3 regions of the Janthinobacterium sp. OK676 genome follow, and region 3 is predicted to be linked to each of the others. Evidence: predicted binding sites of a transcription regulator. Region 3 holds the regulator's gene; each other region holds the start of a gene.
What was found. Region 3 encodes LexA, which represses DNA repair genes until DNA is damaged. Its sites were predicted from a motif close to ACTGTATNNNNATACAGT; they were not measured.
Positions count from the first base shown of each region.

Region 1: BLU39_RS04130 (PA0069 family radical SAM protein) is a predicted target of LexA. The motif match lies at 2,490-2,507, and genes of this name have one in related genera.
Region 2: imuA (translesion DNA synthesis-associated protein ImuA) is a predicted target of LexA. The motif match lies at 4,263-4,280, and genes of this name have one in related genera.

Region 1 is NZ_FNHA01000002.1:111,618-118,925, reverse strand. Features, by position in the region: gene BLU39_RS04140 (methyl-accepting chemotaxis protein) at 1-1,650, shown strand, start outside; gene BLU39_RS04135 (tRNA-uridine aminocarboxypropyltransferase) at 1,737-2,441, shown strand; gene BLU39_RS04130 (PA0069 family radical SAM protein) at 2,570-3,712, shown strand; gene BLU39_RS04125 (gamma-glutamylcyclotransferase) at 3,717-4,304, opposite strand; gene BLU39_RS04120 (LysR family transcriptional regulator) at 4,367-5,302, opposite strand; gene BLU39_RS04115 (VOC family protein) at 5,428-5,961, shown strand; gene BLU39_RS04110 (fumarylacetoacetate hydrolase family protein) at 6,009-7,031, shown strand; gene maiA (maleylacetoacetate isomerase) at 7,045-7,308, shown strand, end outside.
Region 2 is NZ_FNHA01000002.1:484,048-491,355, forward strand. Features, by position in the region: gene BLU39_RS05730 (hypothetical protein) at 76-426, shown strand; gene BLU39_RS05735 (alpha/beta hydrolase family protein) at 501-1,259, opposite strand; gene BLU39_RS05740 (glutathione S-transferase N-terminal domain-containing protein) at 1,330-2,034, opposite strand; gene BLU39_RS05745 (Y-family DNA polymerase) at 2,115-3,602, opposite strand; gene imuA (translesion DNA synthesis-associated protein ImuA) at 3,532-4,242, opposite strand; gene BLU39_RS05755 (putative Na+/H+ antiporter) at 4,449-5,714, shown strand; gene BLU39_RS05760 (GNAT family N-acetyltransferase) at 5,765-7,308, opposite strand, start outside.
Region 3 is NZ_FNHA01000002.1:355,069-362,376, reverse strand. Features, by position in the region: gene folC (bifunctional tetrahydrofolate synthase/dihydrofolate synthase) at 1-512, shown strand, start outside; gene BLU39_RS05195 (SPOR domain-containing protein) at 537-1,529, shown strand; gene BLU39_RS05190 (CvpA family protein) at 1,550-2,038, shown strand; gene purF (amidophosphoribosyltransferase) at 2,077-3,600, shown strand; gene BLU39_RS05180 (cystathionine gamma-synthase family protein) at 3,708-4,949, shown strand; gene lexA (transcriptional repressor LexA) at 5,020-5,655, opposite strand; gene rpsF (30S ribosomal protein S6) at 5,921-6,307, shown strand; gene priB (primosomal replication protein N) at 6,328-6,627, shown strand; gene rpsR (30S ribosomal protein S18) at 6,653-6,943, shown strand; gene rplI (50S ribosomal protein L9) at 6,971-7,308, shown strand, end outside.

The DNA of each region.
Region 1 (7,308 bases), 240 kb from region 3:
AAGGAGACCGATGCGCTCGTCAACGTCAAGGTGCGCAACGAGCGCCTGATCGGCGAATGGACCAAGGTCATCGAGGTGAACGCGGCGCGCACGGCGGCCGCCTGGAAAGTCAGCGATCCCGAACACCAGAAACAGTTTGAAAAGGAAATGGCGGTCTCGTCCGCACGCGCCACGGAAATCCAGAACGATATCGGCAAGAGCGAGTTGAGCGCCGAAGAGCAGGCGCTATACCAGGAGGTGCTGAGCACGCGCAAGGCCTACACGGAAGTGCGCAAGAACGTGTTCAAGGCCAAGAATGCGGGCGACCTGGAACTGGGCAAGCGCCTGTACGAAGGCGACATGGCCGTCAAGCGCGACATCTACCTGGCGTCGCTGAAGAAGCTGGAAGTGCTGGAAGCCAAATTGCTCGATGAAACGGCCGCGCAAATCCGTTCGCGCTACGAAAACGGCCGTACGCTGCTGATCTCGCTTGGCGTGGTCGCCATCTTGCTGGGCATTGCTTGCGCGTACTGGATCACGCGCTCGATCACGCGCCCCATCACGCGGGCCGTCGAAGTGGCGGAAGCCGTGTCCGCCGGTGACCTGACCAGCCATATCGTGGTGGAAAGCCGCGATGAAACGGGGCAATTGATGCACGCGCTGAAAAACATGAACGACAAGCTGGTGAGCATCGTCGGCCAGGTGCGTTCCGGCACGGAATCGATCAGCACGGCGTCGAGTGAAATTGCCGCCGGCAACCTGGACTTGTCGTCACGCACGGAAGAGCAGGCCAGCTCGCTGGAAGAGACGGCGTCTTCCATGGAAGAGCTGACCTCCACCGTGAAACTCAATGCCGACAATGCGCGCAGCGCCAACCAGCTGGCCATCGACGCCTCGCAGATCGCCAGCAAGGGCGGGGTGGTGGTATCGGAAGTGGTCAGCACCATGGGCTCGATCAACGATTCCTCGCGCAAGATCGTCGACATCATCAGCGTCATCGACGCCATCGCCTTCCAGACGAATATCCTGGCACTGAACGCGGCCGTGGAAGCGGCCAGGGCCGGCGAGCAGGGCCGTGGTTTTGCCGTCGTGGCCAGTGAAGTGCGCAACCTGGCGCAGCGCTCGAGCGCGGCTGCCAAGGAAATCAAGGGCTTGATCGACGATTCCGTGCAAAAGGTCGAGGCCGGTTCACAACTGGTGGACAAGGCGGGCCGCACCATGGACGAAATCGTGCAAAGCATCAGCCATGTGACGCAGATCATGAACCAGATCACGGACGCCAGCGATGAACAGCGCGCCGGCATCGAACAAGTCAACCAGGCCATCGGCCAGATGGACCAGGTGACGCAGCAAAACGCGGCCCTGGTGGAAGAAGCGGCCGCGGCGGCCGAATCCATGCAGGAACAGGCTGCCAAGCTGGCCGACGTCGTGGGCCTGTTCAAGCTCGATGCAGCGCAGCACTATGTGTCGGCCAGTGCCAGTCCGTCCGTGGCGGCGTCTGCTCAAGTAAAAGCTGCCACCCGACCCGTCATGCGGCCTGCCAAGTACCGCGCGCCGGCACCGGCCGTGGCGGCACCCGCGCCGGGCAAGTCGGCGCAAGCGGACGCCGTGCGTGCACGCGCGCCGAAGGCACCGGTGGCGTCGGGCGCCGACGAGTGGGAAGAGTTTTAAGCGCAAACTCCCCCTGGCATGGCGCGGGCGCTACAATCGCGGCTTGAAGACAGCCGCGAACGCGCTCCGCCATGACCACCCGCCGTATCCCCAGCCAACCCTCCAGTAATACTTCCAGCCATACCTTCAGCCAACCCGCTGCATCGTCCTCCCCGGCTGAACCCGCAAAACGCGCGCGCTGCCCGGCCTGCCTGCGCGCTGAAAGCAGCTGCATCTGCCGCTGGATCACCCCCGTTTCCCACGCGGTGGAAGTACTGATCCTGCAGCATCCGCTGGAAGTCCACAATGCCAAGGGCAGCGCCCGCTTGCTGCACCTGAGCCTGCCCAACAGCCACATGCTGACGGGCGAGCAGTTTGCTCCCGAAACGCTCGACGAATTGCTGGCCGGCAAGCACAACGTGTTGCTATACCCGGATACGCCAGGCGACCGTTCGCTGGGCATCGCGCCGCCGCCAGCGCTCGACCCCGCCATCTTGTCTGATCCGGCCCCATTTTCGGCCCGCCTGCGGCTGGTGGTGCTGGACGCCACCTGGCGCAAGAGCCGCAAGATGCTGTATCTGAATCCCCTGTTGCAGCAGCTGCCGCGGCTGCCTTTGCGCGATACGCCCGCTTCCCATTACCTGATCCGCAAGGCGCACGCGCCAGACCAGTTATCGACCCTGGAAGCAACGTGTTACGCCCTCATGCAGTTGGAGCAGGACGCGGCCCGCTTCGTTCCCCTGATCACGGCATTTGACGGTTTTGTGGCGCAGCAGTTGAGTTATGTCATGGCGCAGGGCGAAAAAGCTTGAAATAGCACCATGGCAGCCCTTGATATTGGCCGGACAGCGGCATAGTATACTGTACGTATATACAGTTGATGGGGCCGTTCATGAAAGCAATCATTCCAGAGCACGATGACAGCTTTGCCGGGCAAGCCATGCTGCCGCCGCAATCGCTGAAAGCCAAAAAGGGGCGCGGTGCCGTATCGAACCTGCAAGGGCGCTACGAGGTGCATGCGCGCGCCGGCTTCGATGATGGCTGGAGCGTGGGCGGCCTGGATGGGGCGGCTGGGGAAGAGGCGGCGCCGGCCTGGAAGACGCAGGTCAGCGACGAGCAGGCGCGCACCATCCTCACGCGCAACGCTTCGCCCGATTTGCCCTTCAATGTGTCGCTCAATCCCTATCGCGGCTGCGAGCATGGCTGCATCTATTGCTTTGCCCGTCCCACGCACAGCTATCTGGGCCTGTCGCCGGGCCTGGACTTCGAAAGCCGCATCTACGCCAAGGTGAACGCGCCCGAGCTGTTGCGGCGCGAACTGGCCAGGCCGTCGTACGTGCCAGAACCGATCGCCCTGGGCGTCAATACCGATGCGTATCAGCCGTGCGAACGCGAGCGGCAGCTGACGCGGCGCGTGCTGGAAGTGCTGCAGGAGTGCGACCACCCCGTGGCGCTGATCACGAAATCGTCGCTGATCGAGCGCGATATCGACATTCTGGCGCCGATGGCGGCCAGGCATCTGGCGGCAGTGGCCGTCACTGTCACCACGCTCGACCCGGCCATCGCCCGCACCCTGGAACCGCGCGCGGCCGCCCCGGCACGGCGCCTGCGCACCATCCGCACCCTGACCGAGGCGGGCATCCCCGTGGGCGTGAGCATCGCGCCCATCATTCCCTTTGTGACGGAACCGGAAATCGAGCAATTGCTCGAAGCCGTGCGCGACGCGGGCGCCATCCACGCTCATTACGTGGTGCTGCGCCTGCCGTGGGAAGTGAGTCCCTTGTTCCAGCAATGGCTGGAAGCGCACTTCCCGGAACGGGCGCAGCGCGTGATGAACCGGGTACGCGAAATGCGGGGCGGCAAGGATTACGACAGCGCGTTCGGTGCGCGCATGCGGGGCGAAGGCGTGTGGGCGGACCTCATACGCCAGCGCTTTGAAAAAGCCGTGCACCGGCTGGGGCTGCACGGCAAGGGCGGCCGCTTCAAGCAGCTCGATTGCACGCAGTTCCGCCGGCCGCTGGTGGTGCCGCCGTTGGGCGCGAAAGTGAAAAATGGCAATGCGGGGCAGCTGGACCTGTTTTAAGAAGTTACGCGGCGTTATCGTGGGTCTTTGCCTGGATGTGCGCCAGATGCTGCTCGATGGCGAAGACGTGCGGGTCGCTCTTGCCCAGTTCGCGCAGGGCGCTGGCCAGGTGCAGCAGGTATTCGCTGTTCGGGCCGCTGGGGCCGTTTGATCGGGCGATCTGGCGCGCGATGTCCAGTTCCGGGGCGGCGCCCAGGAAAGCGGCGTTTTCCTCGTTGGCGATGTACACGAGGCCTTCGACCTTGCCGCCGTCCTCGAAGGTGATGTCGGTGGCCAGGCGCAAATAGCCGTTCTTTTCGCGATGGTCGAGGTGGGCGAAGACTTCGGGCGTGATCAGGTAGGCCATGCCGTCGCACACGGCGCCGGCCTGCGGCACGATGGTCGCGACCCGGCCCGGCGCCATCGGCGTGCCGCGGTGGTCGTGCGAGCCTTGCCAGAAGCGCCGCGTCCAGCCGGCGATGCTGGCGGGGCGGCGTTCGATATACGGAAAGTCCGCCTTGTAGATCAGCGAGCCATAGCCGAACAGCCAAACCTGTGCATGGCCGTCGAATTTGTTCATGCGCTGGTTGATGGCGATGGTGGCGGCGTCGATGGCGGACAGGTCGTTCTGGTCAGGCTGGGTCATGGCGTAAGCGGTGAAGGGGCGATGGTGGATTATAAAACGGCGCCGGCTGGGCCGCCCGCTCCCACGTTCCACTCGTGCGTCTCGACGAACTGGAACAGGAAGGCCATGAAGCTTTCGGCAGCCGGCGACAGCGACCGCCCCGTCTTCGTGTACACGAAAAAGCGCCGCGTCAGTTCCGGTTCGTGCAGGGCGCGCATCTGCAATTGATATAGTTTGACCATCGGTTCCGCGTACGGCAGGCAGACCGTGATGCCCAGGTTGGCGCTGACCATGGCCAGCGCCGTCGTCATGAACGTCACTTCATTGTAGGGGTTGAGCGACAGCTCGCGGAAGCTGCCGTGCATGTCGCGCAGCAGGCGTTCCGTGAACTGGCCCTGCAGTGAAATGAAGGGGTAGTCGCCCACGTCGGCCCATGTGACTCTTTCCTTTTGCCGCAGCGGGTGCTGCTCGGGGAAGACCAGCACGAAGGGCATTTCGAACAGCGCCTGCGCGGCAATTTCCGCCGTCGGGTCGCGCTCGGGACCGATGCCGAAATCGACTTCGCCGCTGAAGACGCGCGCCGAGACATTCTCCACGGGGCAGTCGACGAGGCGCAGCTGCACGTCCGGGTGCGCCTGGCGGTAGGCGGCGATCACTTCCGGCAGCAGGGTGCACGCCATCATCTGCGGCGCGGCGATGCGCACCATGCCCGTTTTCAGGGCCTTGCGCTGGGCGATGCCGGCCATGGCGCCGTCGAGGTCCTCGATCATCTTTTCAAACAGCGGATACAGTTCGCGGCCGATTTCCGACAGTTGCGTCTTGCGCGTGCTGCGCTCGACCACGCGTACGCCCAGCACGCTTTCCAGTTCCTTGATCAAGCCGCTCAAGGCCGATTGCGTCACATGCAGGTATTCGGCGGCCAGGGTGAAACTGCCGGTCTTGGCCAGCGCCACGAAGGCGCGCATTTGCCGCAGGCTGGGACTCATAAGATAATCCGATAAATCAATGGTTAAAAATTGTTTGTATGATAGCTGTAACTCGATTCTAATGGTGAAAAGCTGAAAAACAGGCCAGCCATCGCGCCCACGGCGCCATCCATTGGAGACAGACCATGAAGATCAAGCAAATTCACCACGTCGCCTATCGCTGCATCGACGCGAAGAAAACCGTCGAGTGGTACGTCAAGCATTTGAACATGAATTTCGTCCTCGCCATCGCCGAAGACCTGGTGCCGTCGACCAAGGCGCCGGACCCGTACATGCACGTCTTCCTCGACGCGGGCCAGGGCAATGTGCTGGCCTTTTTCGAGCTGCCGACGCAGCCGCCGATGGACCGCGACCGCAATACCCCGGCCTGGGTGCAGCACCTGGCGCTGGAAGTGGGCAGCATGGAAGAACTGCTGGCCGCCAAGGAGCGCCTGGTGGCCGGCGGCATCGAGGTGCTGGGTCCCGTCAACCACGCCATCTTCCAGTCGATCTATTTCTTCGATCCGAACGGCCACCGCCTCGAACTGGCGGCCAACGTGGGCACGCCCGAGATGATGGCCAAACTGGACGCCGTCAAATGGGAAATGCTGGAAGAATGGTCGCAGACGCGCCGCGCGCCCAAACACGCCGCCTGGATGCATGCGCCGGCCGACGCCTGAGCGCCCGGCCCCCCACTCTCTGAAACACACACCGAACAAGGAACGCCATGAAATTCGCAACCCTGAAAAACGGCAGCCGTGACGGCGCCCTGGTCCTCGTCAGCCGCGACCTGCGCCAGTACCAGCGCGTGGCCGCCATCGCGCCCACGTTGCAGGTCGCGCTCGACAACTGGGACGCCGTCGCGCCGAAACTGGAACTGGCCTACGCCGACCTGAACGCGGGCAAGGCGCCGGACGCGCAGCCGTTTGATGCAAAGCTGTGTCACTCGCCGCTGCCGCGCGCCTACCAGTGGGCCGACGGTTCCGCCTACATCAACCACGTGGAACTGGTGCGCAAGGCGCGCAACGCGGAAGTGCCGGCCTCGTTCTACACGGACCCGCTGATGTATCAGGGTGGCTCCGACAGTTTCATAGGCCCGCGCGAGCCGATCTTCGCCCTGTCCGAAGAGTGGGGCATCGACCTGGAAGCGGAAGTGGCGGTGATTACGGGCGACGTGGCCATGGGTGCCGGCGTGGACGACGCGGCAAAAGCCATCCGCCTGCTCATGCTGGTCAACGATGTCTCCTTGCGCAACCTCATTCCGGGCGAACTGGCCAAGGGTTTCGGCTTCTTCCAGTCGAAGGCGGCCAGCGCGTTTTCGCCCGTCGCCGTCACGCCGGACGAACTGGGTAATGAATGGGCGGACAGCAAGCTGCATTTGCCGCTGCTGGTGGACCTGAACGACAAGCCCTTCGGCAAGCCGAATGCGGGCGAAGACATGACCTTCAACTTTGCGCAACTCGTCGCCCATGCGGCCAAGACGCGCGAACTGGGCGCCGGCAGCATCGTCGGTTCCGGCACCGTGTCGAACAAGCAGGGCAACCTGTTTGGCTCGAGCATCGAGAACGGCGGCGTCGGTTACTGCTGCCTGGCCGAAGTGCGCATGTATGAAACCATCGAACACGGCGCGCCCAAGACGGCCTACCTGAAGTTCGGCGACACGGTGCGCATCGAGATGCGCGACGCGGCCGGCGCCAGCATCTTCGGCAGCATCGAGCAGACCGTGGCCCTGTACGCCGGCCGCGCCTGAGGGGAGGGCGCCCATGAAGCTGTACACCTATTTCCGCAGTTCGGCCGCCTACCGCGTGCGCATTGCCTTGAATCTCAAAGGCATTGCCTACGACAGCATCCCCGTGCATCTGCTGCAGGATGGCGGACAGCAGCTGCTGCCAGCCTACCGCGCCGTCAACCCGTCGGCCCTGGTGCCGGCGCTCGACGACGAGGGCGCCATCCTGACGCAGTCGCTGGCGATGCTTGAATATCTGGACGAGACGCGGCCGGCCGTGCCGCTGCTGCCGGCGGACGCG
Region 2 (7,308 bases), 130 kb from region 3:
TTTTACATGGCCAGCCCAGGGGGATTTTGCATGACCGCCCCTATGCGCGGCCGGCTTTTGGTGTATGCTGGCGACATGAACAATGACACCGACATCCAGCTCAGCGGCCCCTTCAAGGCCACCGACGGCTCCGGCCGTGCCCACGACATCAAGGCCATCCGCATCTTCGACGAAGGCTACGGCATCATCGACGTCTACGTCGATTTCGCCGCCCCGCTCGAAGCGGGCGCCTACAAGGACAAGACCCTGGTCGGCCACATCCTGGCCCGCCTGCGCAGCCTCGGCTACGTGGGCCCCGACTTCGGCCATGGCGACCTGGGCTTGCAAGACAAGAAACTGATCGTTCTGGAAGCGCCCGAGGAATTCTCGGCCTTTGCCGTGAGCAAGGGCTGGAAAGATCTTTCGGCCGAGTTTGACGAAGACTGATCCGTTTTCTCCCCCATCTGCGCCGCGCCAGCTTCTGCTGCCGCGGCGTTTTTCATGGGCGGCCGCTTAGTGACTTAGCTGATATAGCGCGCGCTCCACGCGGCGATGACGTTGGCGACGTAGGCCGCGTCATCGCGCCCCGTCAACAGATGGTCGGCGTCGTCGAGCGAAACGAAGCTTTTCGGGTGCTTGGCCGCCGTAAAGATATCCATCGCATTCGACAGGCTCACCGTCGTGTCGTTCGGCGCGTGCATCACCAGCAGGGCGCGGCGCAGGCCGGCGATGTGCTCTTTTAAGCTGTGGCTGCCCGCGTCATCGACGAATTGCTGGCGGATGCGGAAGGGCCGCCCTTCCAGCTGCACCAGCGCTTCGCCCTCGGTGGCGATTTTCTCGAGGTGGTCGCCAAACATGCGCGTCACGTAGGCGGGCGTGCCCGGTGCGGCCAGGGTCACCACGGCCGTCGCTTCCGGCACTTGCGACGCGGCGGCCAGCACGGCGGCACCGCCCAGGCTGTGGCCGATCAGCAATTGCGGCGCGGCGTGCCTGGCCCGCAAAAAGTCGGCGGCGGCGACCAGGTCGGCCACGTTCGACGAGAAATTCGTGGCGGCGAACTCGCCCTCGCTGGCGCCCAGCCCCGTGAAGTCGAAGCGCAGCACGGCGATGCCGTGCTCCGTCAAGCCTTGCGCGATGCGCCGCGCGGCCAGCACGTCCTTGCCGCAAGTAAAACAGTGGGCGAACAGCGCGTGGGCACGGATGGCGCCGTCGGGCGCATCGAGCCGCGCCGCCAGCACATGGCCGTGCGCGCCGGGAAAATCTTGCCTGGTCGATTTCATTGTCTCGTATCAAAGCTGCCGCGCAGCGCGGCCGATGGCGCATTGTAGCGCCGCCCGGCCACTGCCTGCGTTAATCCCTCTTCGGAATATTGACGCCTTTGGCAACGGCTGGCCTGGCCAGGAACGCATCGAGCACGCGCTGCACGTTCGGGAAATTTTCAAAACCGACAAGGTCGCCTGCGCCATAGAAACCCACCAGGCAGCGCACCCACGGGAAGATGGCGATGTCGGCAATCGTGTACTGGCTACCCATGATCCAGTCGCGGCCCTGCAGGCGCTGCTCGAGCACGCCCAGCAGGCGCTTGGCCTCGCCGATGTAGCGTTCCAGCGGACGCTTGTCCTCGTAATCCTTGCCGGCAAATTTATGGAAGAAGCCCACCTGGCCGAACATGGGGCCGATACCGCCCATCTGGAACATCAGCCACTGGATGGTTTCATAGCGCAGGCCCGCGTCCTGCGGAATGAACTTGCCCGTCTTTTCGGCCAGGTACAGCAGGATGGCGCCTGACTCGAACAGGGCCAGCGGCTTGCCGTCGGGACCGTTCGGGTCGAGGATGGCGGGAATCTTGTTGTTGGGATTGAGGGACAGGAACTCGGGCGATGTCTGGTCGTTCTGCTCGAAGCTGACCAGGTGCGGCTCGTACGCCAGGCCCAGCTCTTCCAGCAAAATCGAAACCTTGATGCCGTTCGGCGTCGGCAGCGAATACAGCTGCAAGCGTTCGGGATGCAGGGCAGGCCATTTTTGGGTGATGGGGAAGTCGGAAAGCTGTGTCATGGATATCCTTCGTTTCAATTAAGATGCGGCGCCGGGAAGCCAGTATAGCCAAGCACGGCAGTTTCAGCAGGACAGCGCATTCAGCCAAACAAACCATGCAAAAACCAGCGCGGCGCGGCGTCTTCTCCGCTGCCGGCGATGCGCTCGCGGTAGACCCAGTAATGAGCATGGTCAAGGCCTTCGGCGATGAAATAATCGCGCGCTTGCGACTGGCCCCACCAGCCCGCCTCTATGCGTTCGGCAACGGACACCATTTTCAAGGGCGAGCCATAGAATGGCCGGTGCTCGCGCATCAGCAGGGCGATGGGCTGGGCCAGCAGCCAGCCGGGACGGGGCATGCCGGCCAAGCCGGGCGGCAAGTCCGGCTGGGCGTTCCTGGCGCCAGGCTTGGTCGGCAGCGGCAGCCACTGGTTGGCCGCTTCGGGACGGTAATCGGCGCGTGGTGCTGCCTGCAAGACATTGTCGCTCCCCAGGCGCGCCACCAGCAATTCCAGCAAGCGCTGGCGCTCCTGCGGCGTGCCGCCCGGCTCGGGGAACAGGCTGTCGCTGGGCGGCGCCATCGGCTGCACCTGCAGCGCTTCCAGGGTCAGGCCGATCACGGGGGCGTCCAGCGTCAGCTGGGCCAGGCGCTCCTTGAGCAGGCGCACCAGATGCTCGTCGCGCCACACGGCCTCGCCCAGCGCCAGGTCGATGATGGTGGGCGCGCGCGCCACCCTGCCCCGCTCGTGCGCCAGCAACAGCTGGATGCGCTCGACGGCAAATTGCCGCGCGCACAGCCAGCCCGTCATTTGCTGCAGCAGGCGGCGCGCGCCGAACAGCAGCGCGTCGGCGTGCTCCACGCGGTCGAACAGTTCCAGGCTGGCGCGGAACGTGGGCGGCGCTTCCAGCCACACGAACAGTTCCGTGCTGTGGCCATGCGCATCGTCGAGCATGTCGAGCAAGGCCCCGCCGCAGCGGCGCTGCAAGCCGGGCCGGGGCAAGTGGCGCAGCTGCCCCAGGGTGCGGCAGCCGATGCCCTCGAACCAGTCGAGCCAGGGGCGCGCGGGCGGCAGCAAGGCGCACGGCAAGCGGTCGAGGCGGCGCACGAGACTGGCCATGCCCAGCACGCGGCCCTGGCGCGTACCGGCGCGCGCCAGCAGCCAGGCGCCGCGCGCCGTGGGCGCGCACGACAGCTGGGCCGTGTAGCCGAGTGCGCGCAAGCTGGCCGCGATGTGCCGGCACAGGGCGCGCACGCCGCCGAACAGGCGCAGGCTGGCGCCCGCATCGACCAGCAGGGTCGCTTCCTCGCCCAGCGCCACCAGCGGCGAATATTGCAGCAGCGCCAGCGCCACCGCTTGCAGGGCTTGCGCTTCCAGTTCAGGAGAGCGCTCGTGCAGGCGCGCCTGCGGCGCCAGCATCAGCGCGCCCGCGCGGCGCATGCCCGGCCGGATGCCGGCCGCCAGCGCCAGCGGCGACACGGCCATCACTTGCTCCTGCTCCAGCACCACGCTCAGGTGGTCAGCCGACCAGCGCGGGCAAAATACTTCGAGCGGGAGCCGGGGCAGGCACAGGCCGATCCAGAGTCGCATGACGCAGCAATAAAGAAGGTGGTTGCAGGGGCAGGAACAGGGGCGCGTCGCGCTGCGGTCCCCGGCGCTTGATGAAACCGATGTCGATACCGCCGGCGGCCGGGCGCACGGACAGGCGCAGCGGCGCCGGCGACGCATCCTGCGCGCCGTGCAGGGGGCGCAGCATGCAGAACAGGGTGTTGCCGCTTTGCGCGGCCAGGTGCAGACGGCGCAGGCTGTCGGCGCGCACGTGCTGCTGCCAGAACAGCAAGGCGCCGCACGTACCGCTGCGCAAGATGTTTTCCGCCGCCCACAAGGCATCCTTGCTGCCGGCGCTTTTAAGCCACAGCAGCTGCGACGGCGCCAGCCCCTGCGCGGCCAGGGCCAGCGCTTGCGGCGGATGGGGCGGCTGCAGCAGCACGATGGGCAAGCCCTGCAGTTGCGCCAGCGCGGGCGCCAGCAGCCGCAATTCGCCGCTGCCCGGCTGCTGCACCAGCAGGTCGATCAGGCTGCCGCTGGGCCAGCCGCCACCGGGCAACTGCGCGGACAGGGCGGCAAAACCCGTGTCCAGGCAGCGCGTGGCGCCCTGCCCCAGCTGCGATGCACGCCATAAAGACGGGTGCAAGGCTTCCGGCGAGGCCATCAATTGAGAATGTTGCATCATTGGCTAGATAGATAAATACTGTATGCATATACAGTACTATCCAGGCCCGCTTTTGGCAAGGTTTATCTCACTGCCGCTGGCGCCGGGGCCGCTCCGCCATGTCCGAAAAACCCCGTTTTTGGTATCGATTGCTGTACCATAAGCACTCTCCTTACCGCTCGGCAATGCACCGGGCGGCTTCCTCCGTCCATAAGGAAACGCATTTGACCACCATCCAAATCATCAGCGCCATCGTCTTCGGCCTCGCGCTCATCCACACTTTTGCCGCCAAGTCGTTTGAAACCTTGTCGCGGCGCCATCCCCGCCATGCGGGCTTGCTGCACTTGCTGGGCGAAGTGGAAGTCGTGTTCGGCTTCTGGGCCTTCATCCTGATCATCATCATGGCCTTTGTCTCGGGCAGCGATGCGGCCATCGAGTATGCCGAGTCGCGCCATTACACGGAGCCGCTGTTCGTCTTTGTCGTCATGGTCGTGGCCGCCTCACGCCCCGTGCTCGACGCCGTGCAGCGCCTGTTGAAAGGCGTGGCGCGCGTCATGCCGCTGCGCACGGAACTGGCCCTCGTCTGGCTGGGACTGGCGCTCGTGCCCCTGACGGGTTCATTGATCACGGAACCGGCCGCCATGACCCTGGCAGCGCTGATGCTGGCGCCGCAAATCTTCCGCCCGGGCATCCCCGAATGGCTGAAATATGGCGCGCTGGGCGTGCTGTTCGTCAACGTTTCCATCGGCGGCACCCTCACCTCGTACGCGGCGCCGCCCGTGCTGATGGTGGCCACCACGTGGAACTGGGACAGCGCCTACATGGCCAGCCACTTCGGCTGGAAAGCCGCCATCGCCGTGCTGATCAACGCCACGGGCGTAAGCATATTGCTGCGCAAATATCTGCACAGCAACACTTCCGACATCAAGCCGAAGGCCGGCGAGGTGGAAGCGCCAAAAGTGCCGCTGGCCGTCAGCCTCGTGCACATGATCGTACTGGCCGGCGTGGTGACACTGGCGCACCATCCCGTGCTGTTCATCGGCCTGTTCCTGTTCTTCCTCGGCTTCGTGCAGGCGTACGAACGCTATCAAAGCCCGCTGATCCTCAAGGAAGGCTTGCTGGTCGGCTTCTTCCTCGGCGGCCTGGTGGTACTGGGTGGCATGCAGCAATGGTGGCTGCAGCCCATCGTTTCGAGCCTGAAACCGCTGGCCCTGTTCTTCGGCGCCCTGGGCTTGACGGCCATTACCGACAATGCGGCCCTCACTTACCTCGGTTCGCTGATCGTCGGCATGACGGATGAAGCGAAATACATGCTGATGGCGGGCGCCGTGGCCGGTGGCGGCCTGACCGTCATCGCCAATGCGCCGAATCCGGCCGGCGTGGCCCTGCTGCGCCGCGGCTTCAAGGATGAATCGATCGGCGCCGTCGGCCTGCTGGCCGGCGCCCTGCTGCCGACGGCCGTGGCCGGCCTGGCCTTCCTGGCCCTGTAAGTCTTCACGGGGCGGCTGCCGGCCGCCCCTGCTCCCTTCAGTTTCCCGCCTCAGTTGCCTTCATACACCAGGAAATGCAGCCGGTCATAGAACAGGCTGTAGGCGTAGTCGAACGTGCCCACGCTGCGAAAACCCTTGTGCAGATACACTTGCAGCGCTTCGCTCTTTTCCCACACGGTCAGGGCGACGCGCGCGCAGCCCTTGCGGCTGGCCAGGTCGCGGATCTCATGGAACATTTGCCTGAATAAACCCTGGCCCCGGTATTTCTCGTCGATGGCCAGGCTGCTGACGAAACAATCGTCGGCACGCGCATGCGCGAGCACGAAGGCATCATAGGCATCGTCGAGCGCCTTCATGTCGTCGCGGTAATAGGAGACGGCGCCGCAGGCCTGGAACTCGTCCATCGTCGCGGCCGTGAAGAAGCCGATGAAGCGCCCGTCCTCGTCATGCAGGCCGTGGATGTGCGCCAGGTACGGATCGATGTTTTGCCGCCGCTGCAATTCGACGAATTGCAGATTGAGTTTATTGCCGAACGAGCAGTATTCCAGGTAGCTGGTGGCAAACAGCAGCTTCGCCATGCGGTTCTTCGACTCGTCGTCCAGCAGTTCGCCCGGCACCAGCGTGAGCGGCGCATGCGACAGCAGGTCCGCCTGCGCCTCGTCACTTGGCGGGGCGGCATCGCCGGCGGCCGGCATGCGGCTGCCGTGGCGGCCCACGGTGGGACGCCAAAAATTGCCGGCGGCAATATGCTGCGAACGGTGGGCCAGCAGGTAGCGGCAAAAGACGCTATTCACGCGGTCGAGCTGCGGGTCGTCCGACAGCACCGAATAATAGTGAAAATGCTCGATGTCGGCCCGCAGCTGGGCCGCATACGCCATGCGCGGCACTTCCTCGATGTCGAACACGTCGACGATGTCGGGCAAGCGCAAAGGATCGTCGAGCCGCCAGCCGATCTCGTCGAGCCGCGCCACGCAGCGGGCATACGCGCGCCGTTCCTCGTCGCTCAGGGGAATGTGCATGCCGGTAATGATATCGTCCAGCAAGCGCATGCCGCGGATACCGCCCGCCACCGCTTCGCGCGCGCCGTCATACAGCACGCAATAGCGCTGGTAGAACTCGGCATGGCTGAGCACGGTCACGCCCAGGTTTTTCTTCCATTCCGCATAGAACTGGCCAAACAGCTGCCCCTCGAATTGCGGGCAGGAACGGGGAACCTGCGCAGCGATGCCCGCATAGGCAAGGTTCACATTGCGCTGGATCTCGCGCAGCGCCGCATCGTTCTTCTTGGCGATCAGCATGCCCGTTTCATCGAGAAACAGATTCATCCAGCTGACGTGCCGTCGCTCCTCGCCCTCGCCTTCCCCGCGCTGGAAATAGTCGGGCACTTCCGGCTTCATCAGGAAAATCGTCGCCGGATTATGCGGAATCGTATCGACATCCATATACAGGCCGCCGTATTCGCACATGATGAGGATGCGGAAATAATCGGACAAGGTGGCGAAGTAGCGCTGCGTATGCAGCGTGTCGAGGATGTCGAAGCGGGCCGGCGCGAAATCGAGCGCCAGCGCGCGCAGCGAGTTGATGTGCAGGGTCG
Region 3 (7,308 bases):
CGCTGGAGGTGCTGAAGCTGAAACTGCCCGTGGGCGCGCAGGAAGTGCGCACGGGCCTCGTGACGGTGGAACTGCCGGGCCGCTTCCAGGTCCTGCCTGGCCGTCCCAGCGTAATCCTCGACGTGGCGCACAATCCGCATGCGGCGTCGGCGCTGAACCAGAACCTCGGCAACATGGGTTTCCACCCGTACACCTATGCCGTGTTCGGTTCCATGCAGGACAAGGATATCGATGGCGTACTGGCCGCGATGCGCGAACACGTCGACCACTGGTGCCTGACGGGCCTGCCTTCGCCGCGCGCGGCCACGGCTTCCGAGCTGGCCGCCAAGGTGCAGATCATGCTCGAAGACAAGCCCGACAGCAGCGAACATACTGTGTCTATTTTCGATGATCCGGCACAAGCTTTTGCAAATGCAATGAGCCGGGCCGGTGAGAATGATAGAATTGTGGTCTTTGGTTCTTTCCTCACCGTTGCCGGCGTGATGAAGGCCCGAAAATCCTCACTTCACTGAAACGCACTCGACTGAAAATCACGCATGGGCTTGTTCTCGAAACTGTTTAAAAACAAGCAAGAATCCTCTGGCGAAGACAGCGGCTTTTATGTCCCTGGCGAAGCACAGTCGCCGACCCGCAAGCGCGCCGCCAACACGGCCGGTGGCGGCGGATCGCGCCGTGGCGGCAAGGAAGCGCCGGACCCGGTCTTGCCTGAAAAAAAGCGCGCACGCCGCCGCCTGGTCGGGGCCATCGCCCTGGCCCTGGGCGTCGCTGTCGGCTTGCCGATGCTGCTCGACTCCGAGCCGAAGGCGCCCTTCAACGATATCGCCATCGACATTCCGTCGAAGGAAAAGGCTGCGCCTGCACCGGCGCCCGTGCCGGCGGCCCCTGCCCGGGCTGCGGCGAATGGCCTGGACCAGTCCGAGGAAATCGTCGATGCGCCGCTGCCGGCCGCGGCCAAGCCGACTCCCGCACCGGCGCCCGTGCTGGCCGCCGCCCAGCCCGCACCAGTCAAGCCTGCCTATGTGGAGCCGAAACCGGAGCCCAAGCCTGAGCCCAAGCCTGAGCCCAAGCCGGTCAAGGTGGAGCCGAAACCGGAACCGAAGCACGAAAGCAAGCCCGAGCCGAAACACGAGGCCAAGCCCGAACCCAAGCCTGAGCCCAAGCATGAAGTAAAACCGGAAGCCAAGCCCGAGCCGAAGCCTGTCAAGCCGGCGCAATCGGCCGACGATGCCGCGCGCGCGCTGGCGATTCTGGAAGGCAAGCCGCAAGAGAAAGCGCAGGACAAGGCGCACGACGCCGGCGGCGGCAAGTTCGTGGTGCAGGTGGCGGCCCTGGCCACGCAGGACAAGGTCGATGAATTGCAGGACAAGCTGCGCGACGCGGGCATCAAGTCGTACACGCAAAAGGTGTCCAGCCCGGCGGGCGAGCGCATCCGCGTGCGCGTGGGGCCGTTCGGCAGTCGTGAAGACGCTGAAAAGACCCGCGCCAAGCTGCAAAAGCTGGGCCTGGGCGGCAGCCTGGTACCGGCGTGATGTTGCAAGGCTGAATCGGCGTGACGATCTTCGATTACCTGGTGCTGTTCGTGCTGGTGACGTCCGTGCTGATCAGCATGATGCGTGGCCTGGTCAAGGAAATACTGTCCCTGGTCAGCTGGATCGTGGCCTTCGTCATTGCCAACGCGTATGGCGCCACCCTGGCGAAATTCCTGCCGGAAGCCGTGCCGGGCGAAGCCATCCGTTTGCTGCTGGCTTTCGTCGTGCTGTTCATCGGCGTTCGCATTTTGATGGGATTGCTGTCCATGACGGTCGACGCGCTCGTCAAGGTAACGGGCCTGAGCCTGGCCGACCGCACCCTGGGCACCCTGTTCGGCGTGGCGCGGGGCCTTGTGATCGTGCTGACCGCCGTCATCTTGTGTGGCATGACGTCCATACCGCAGCAGCCATTCTGGAAAAACGCGCAGCTCAGCCCGCTCGCGGAGCAGGGCGCGCGCGCCATCAAGCCTTATCTGCCTGCCGCTTACGCGCAGCATGTGAAATTTTGAATTTTTTTAAAATCAGTAGCACAGTTTAGGAGCACACCATGTGTGGCATCGTCGGCGTCGTTTCCCATCAACCTGTCAATCAATTGCTCTATGATGCATTGTTGCTCCTGCAACATCGCGGTCAGGACGCGGCAGGGATTGCGACCAATCACAGCAGTATGTTTTCCATGCACAAAGCCAACGGCCTCGTGCGTGACGTCTTCCGCACGCGTAACATGCGTTCGCTGCAAGGCAACTCGGGTATCGGCCACTGCCGTTATCCGACGGCCGGATCGTCGAGCGAAGAGGAAGCACAACCGTTCTATGTGAATGCGCCGTTCGGCATCACCCTGGCGCACAATGGCAACCTGACCAACTGGGAACAGTTGAAACAGGAAATGTTCAAGAACGACCGCCGCCACATCAATACCGATTCCGATTCGGAAGTGCTGCTCAATGTGCTCGCGCATGAAATCCAGGAAGCGACGACGGGCCTGAACCTGGACCCGGAAGCCATCTTCAAGGCCGTTACCGTGCTGAACCGCCGCGTCAAGGGTGGCTATGCCGCCGTCGCGCAAATCGCCGGCGTGGGCTTGCTGGCCTTCCGCGATCCGCACGGCATCCGTCCGCTGTGCCTGGGCATCAATGAAACGGAGCAAGGTCCCGAATACCTGATCGCTTCCGAATCCGTGGCCCTGGAAGGCATGGGTTTCCGCTTCGTGCGCGACATCGGTCCCGGCGAAGCCGTGTTCATCGACGCCGACAAGCAATTGCACAGCGCCCAGTGCGCCGACAACGCCAGCCTGAACCCGTGCGTGTTCGAATTCGTCTACCTGGCCCGTCCCGACTCCGTCATCGACGGCGCTTCCGTGTACGCCACGCGCCTGAAAATGGGCGAATACCTGGCCGAGAAGATCCGCGCCGAATTGCCAGGCGTGCATATCGACGTGGTCATGCCGATTCCCGATTCCTCGCGTCCGGCCGCCATCCAGCTGGCCATGGCGCTGAACATCGAGTACCGCGAAGGCTTCATCAAGAACCGCTACATCGGCCGCACCTTCATCATGCCGGGTCAGGCGGCGCGCAAGAAATCCGTGCGCCAGAAGCTCAACGCGATCCCGTCCGAGTTCAAGGACAAAGTCGTGCTGCTGGTCGACGATTCCATCGTGCGCGGCACCACCAGCCGTGAAATCGTGCAGATGGCGCGTGAAGCCGGTGCGACGAAGGTCATCTTCGCTTCGGCCGCGCCACCGGTGATCTACCCGAACGTGTACGGCATCGACATGCCGACGCGCGACGAGCTGATCGCCTACGGCCGCACGACGGAAGAGGTGTGCCGCGAAATCACGGCCGATTACCTGGTCTACCAGGATATCGGCGCGCTGAAGCAGGCCATCGCCGACGTCAACCCGGCCCTGACGAACTTCGAGGCTTCGTGCTTCGATGGCGTCTACGTGACGGGCGACGTGTCGCAGGAATACCTGGACCGCCTGGAATATGCGCGCCACCATCCGAAGGCGGCAGCGCCCGAAGATACGCCACGTTCCCAACTGAACCTGAACCTGGCGACAACGGAAGCATAAGTACCTGCCCGGCCGATGCCGGGCTTTTTTTGGGGGCGGACCTTCAGGTCTGACCCCAGCACTTGCCTTGGGTTAAGCGGCAAGACGAGTATTTTGGAACTTCCACCATGACCACCAAAAAAAACTACGGCTTCACCACCACCATCCTGCATAACGACCGCCGCAAGGGCATCGAGCACGGCTCCTTGCACAAGCCCGTGCATACCTCCGTTGCCTTTGGCTACGCCGATGCGCGCCAGCTGGCGTCCGTGTTCCAAGGCAAGGAAGCGGGCTTCCGCTACGGCCGCCAGGGTAACCCGACCGTTTCCGCGCTGGAAGACAAGGTCAACCAGATGGAAGACGGCGTGGCGACCCTGTGCTTCTCCACCGGCATGGGTGCCATCGGCGCCGTGGTGCAATCGTTGCTGCGCGCGGGCGACCATGTCGTGTCGTCGGCCTTCTTGTTTGGCAACACCAACAGCCTGTGGCAAACGGTGACGGGGCAGGGTATCGGCGTGTCCTTCGTCGACGCCACGGACGTGGCCAACGTGGCGGCCGCCATCACGCCGGCCACGCGCATCGTGTTCGTGGAAACCATCGCCAATCCGCGCACGCAGATCGCCGACCTGAAGAAAATCGGCGACCTGTGCCGCGAAAAAGGCATCTTGTACATCGTCGACAACACGATGACGACGCCATATCTGTTCCGCCCGAAAGCCGTGGGCGCGGGCCTGGTGGTCAATGCCTTGACGAAATCGATCGGCGGCCACGGCAATGCCCTGGGCGGCAGCTTGACGGACACGGGCGTGTTCGACTGGACGCAATATCCGAATATCTTTGAGAATTACAAAAAGGCGGCGCCCGCGCAATGGGGCATCGCGCAAATCCGTGCCAAGGCCTTGCGCGACTTCGGCGCCTCGCTGGGGCCGGAGGCGGCGCACCATATCGCCGTCGGCGCGGAAACCATGGCCTTGCGCATGGACCGCACTTGCTCGAACGCCCTGGCGCTGGCCACCATGCTGGCCGCCGACCCGAGAGTGGCGGCCGTGCATTACCCGGGCCTGGCGTCGCACCCGCAGCACGCGCTGGCGACGGACTTGTTCCGCAGCTATGGCTCGCTGTTCAGCTTTGAGCTGAAAGACGGCATCGACTGCTTCGATTTCCTCAACCGTTTGAACTTGGCCATTCCAGCGAGCAACCTCGGCGACACGCGCACCCTCGTCATTCCCGTCGCCCACACGATTTTCTACGAGATGGGGGCCGAGCGTCGCGCCAGCATGGGTATCGCCGAATCCCTGATCCGCGTGTCGGTGGGCATCGAAGATGAGGCCGATCTGCTCGAGGATTTCAGCAATGCGCTGGACGCATAAGCAGCCGCGCATAATGTAAAAAAGGGCCGCGACAGTCATGCTGTCGCGGCCCTTTTTTTACGCTAAAAGCTTAATGCCAGCTGCGCATGAGTCCTACCGCCAAGCCTTCCAGGGCGAACTCATCTTCCGGCGACACGGTAATCACCTTGAAGTCCGGGTTTTCAGGCAGCAGTTCGATGACGGAGCCCGTCTTCTTGTAGCGCTTGACGGTGACTTCGTCGCCGATGCGGGCGACGACGATCTGGCCATTCTTGGCGCTGTCGACTTTTTTCACGGCCAGCAAGTCGCCATCCATGATGCCGGCGTCGCGCATGGACCAGCCGCGCACCTTGAGCAGGAAGTCGGGCTTGGCCGAGAACAGGGCAGGGTCCACGTTGTAGCTCGCTTCCAGGTTTTCCTGCGCCAGGATGGGCGAGCCCGCCGCCACCCGGCCGATCAGGGGCAGCGACATCAGCAGCGCTGCCGGCACTTTCGATGGCGGCGCTTCGGCGGCCGCGCCGATCAGGCGGATGCCGCGCGAGGTGCCGGGCGAAATCTCGATCGCGCCCTTGCGGGCCAGGGCCTGCAAATGCTCTTCGGCCGCGTTGGCCGATTTGAAACCCAGTTCATTGGCGATTTCGGCACGGGTAGGAGGAAAACCCGTGTTTTCAATCGCGTCCTTGATCAGGTTCAGGATTTGTTCTTGTCGTGCTGTCAGCTTGATCATGAGCGGTGGGTGCATACTAAAATGCTGTCTATATGAACAGTCTGTATTTTTGTACAGTATCGCGCACTATGCAAGGGGATTTCGGCCTTTTTGCGTGATTTTGAAAGAAATACTGCTATCCGGGCAAGAAAGGGGCGGCTTGGTGGGCGCGGCGCAAGCAATGATTGAATAGTTTGCGAAAGGCGGTTATAATCTTCGGCTGACCTTCCCACACCCGTCTTGACGCCGGGGTGGGCGATTATCAATCCGACCTGAAGGAGTTTGCATGCGTCATTATGAAATAGTCTTTATCGTCCATCCGGACCAAAGCGAGCAAGTGCCCGCGATGATCGAACGCTACAAAGCCAGCGTAACCACCCGCGGCGGTTCGGTTCACCGCGTGGAAGATTGGGGCCGCCGTCAAATGGCTTACTCGATCCAAAAGCTGCCTAAAGCACACTACATCTGCCTGAACATCGAATGCGACAACGAGACCCTGGTCGAGTTGGAAACAGCATTCAAATTCAATGATGCCGTGTTGCGTCACCTGACCGTTAAAATGAAGAAAGCTGAAACAGCTCCTTCGCCGATGATGAAATCGGTACAACGCGAAGACGCGGCCAAAAGCCACCGCACCGAAGCACCAGCAGCCGCTCCAGCCGCAGCCGCTTAATTTTTGACCAGGATCGTGCGCTGAACCAGCTACAAGTAACCGCCATCATTGCCGAGCGCGAAATATTGCGCTACACCCCGGCAGGGCTGCCGATTGTGAATGCAGTATTGCAACACAGTTCGCAGCAGATGGAAGCAGGGATTGCCCGTTTGACCGAGTTTGATGTTGCCGCGCTAGCCGCTGGCGAAATCTCAGGCCGGTTCAGTCAGGCAAGCTTGGGCGGGATCTATCAGTTCACGGGTTTCCTGGCCAGAAAAAGCCGCAACAGCAAGAGTTTGGTGTTTCACATCATTGATTTTAGTGCAGTCATTCCCGACTAGCGCATTTTAGATACAGGAGCCTGACATGGCATTCGGTAAAAAGTTCGACAAAAATAAGCTCAAGCTTAAAGAAAAACGCAAACAGCAAAACCCATTGTTCAAACGTAAGAAGTTCTGCCGCTTCACGGCAGCTCACGTTGAGCAAGTCGACTACAAAGACGTCGACACGCTGAAAGACTTCGTCCAGGAAAACGGCAAGATCATGCCAGCGCGCCTGACCGGTACCAAAGCGCACTACCAGCGCCAAGTCGACACCGCAATCAAGCGCGCTCGCTTCCTCGCGCTGCTGCCATACACCGATCTGCACCACGCTTAATCGGTCAGATATTCCTGGAGAAGAACTATGCAAATCATTCTGTTAGAAAAAGTTGTTAACGTCGGTAACCTCGGCGAAGTCGTCAAAGTCAAAGACGGTTACGCACGTAACTTCCTGATCCCACAACGCCTGGCACGTCGTGCTACGGCAACCGCTGTGGCTGAATTCGAAGTCAAGCGCGCCGAACTGGAAAAAGCTGCTGCCGCCAAACTGGCCGCATCGCAAGCCCAGGGCGAAAAACTGAGCGGCCTGACCGTTCAAGTTGCTCAAAAAGCTGGCGTCGATGGCCGTCTGTTCGGTTCCGTCACTAACTTCGACATCGCTGAAGCGCTGACCAAGCAAGGTTTTGCTGTTGAAAAAGCACA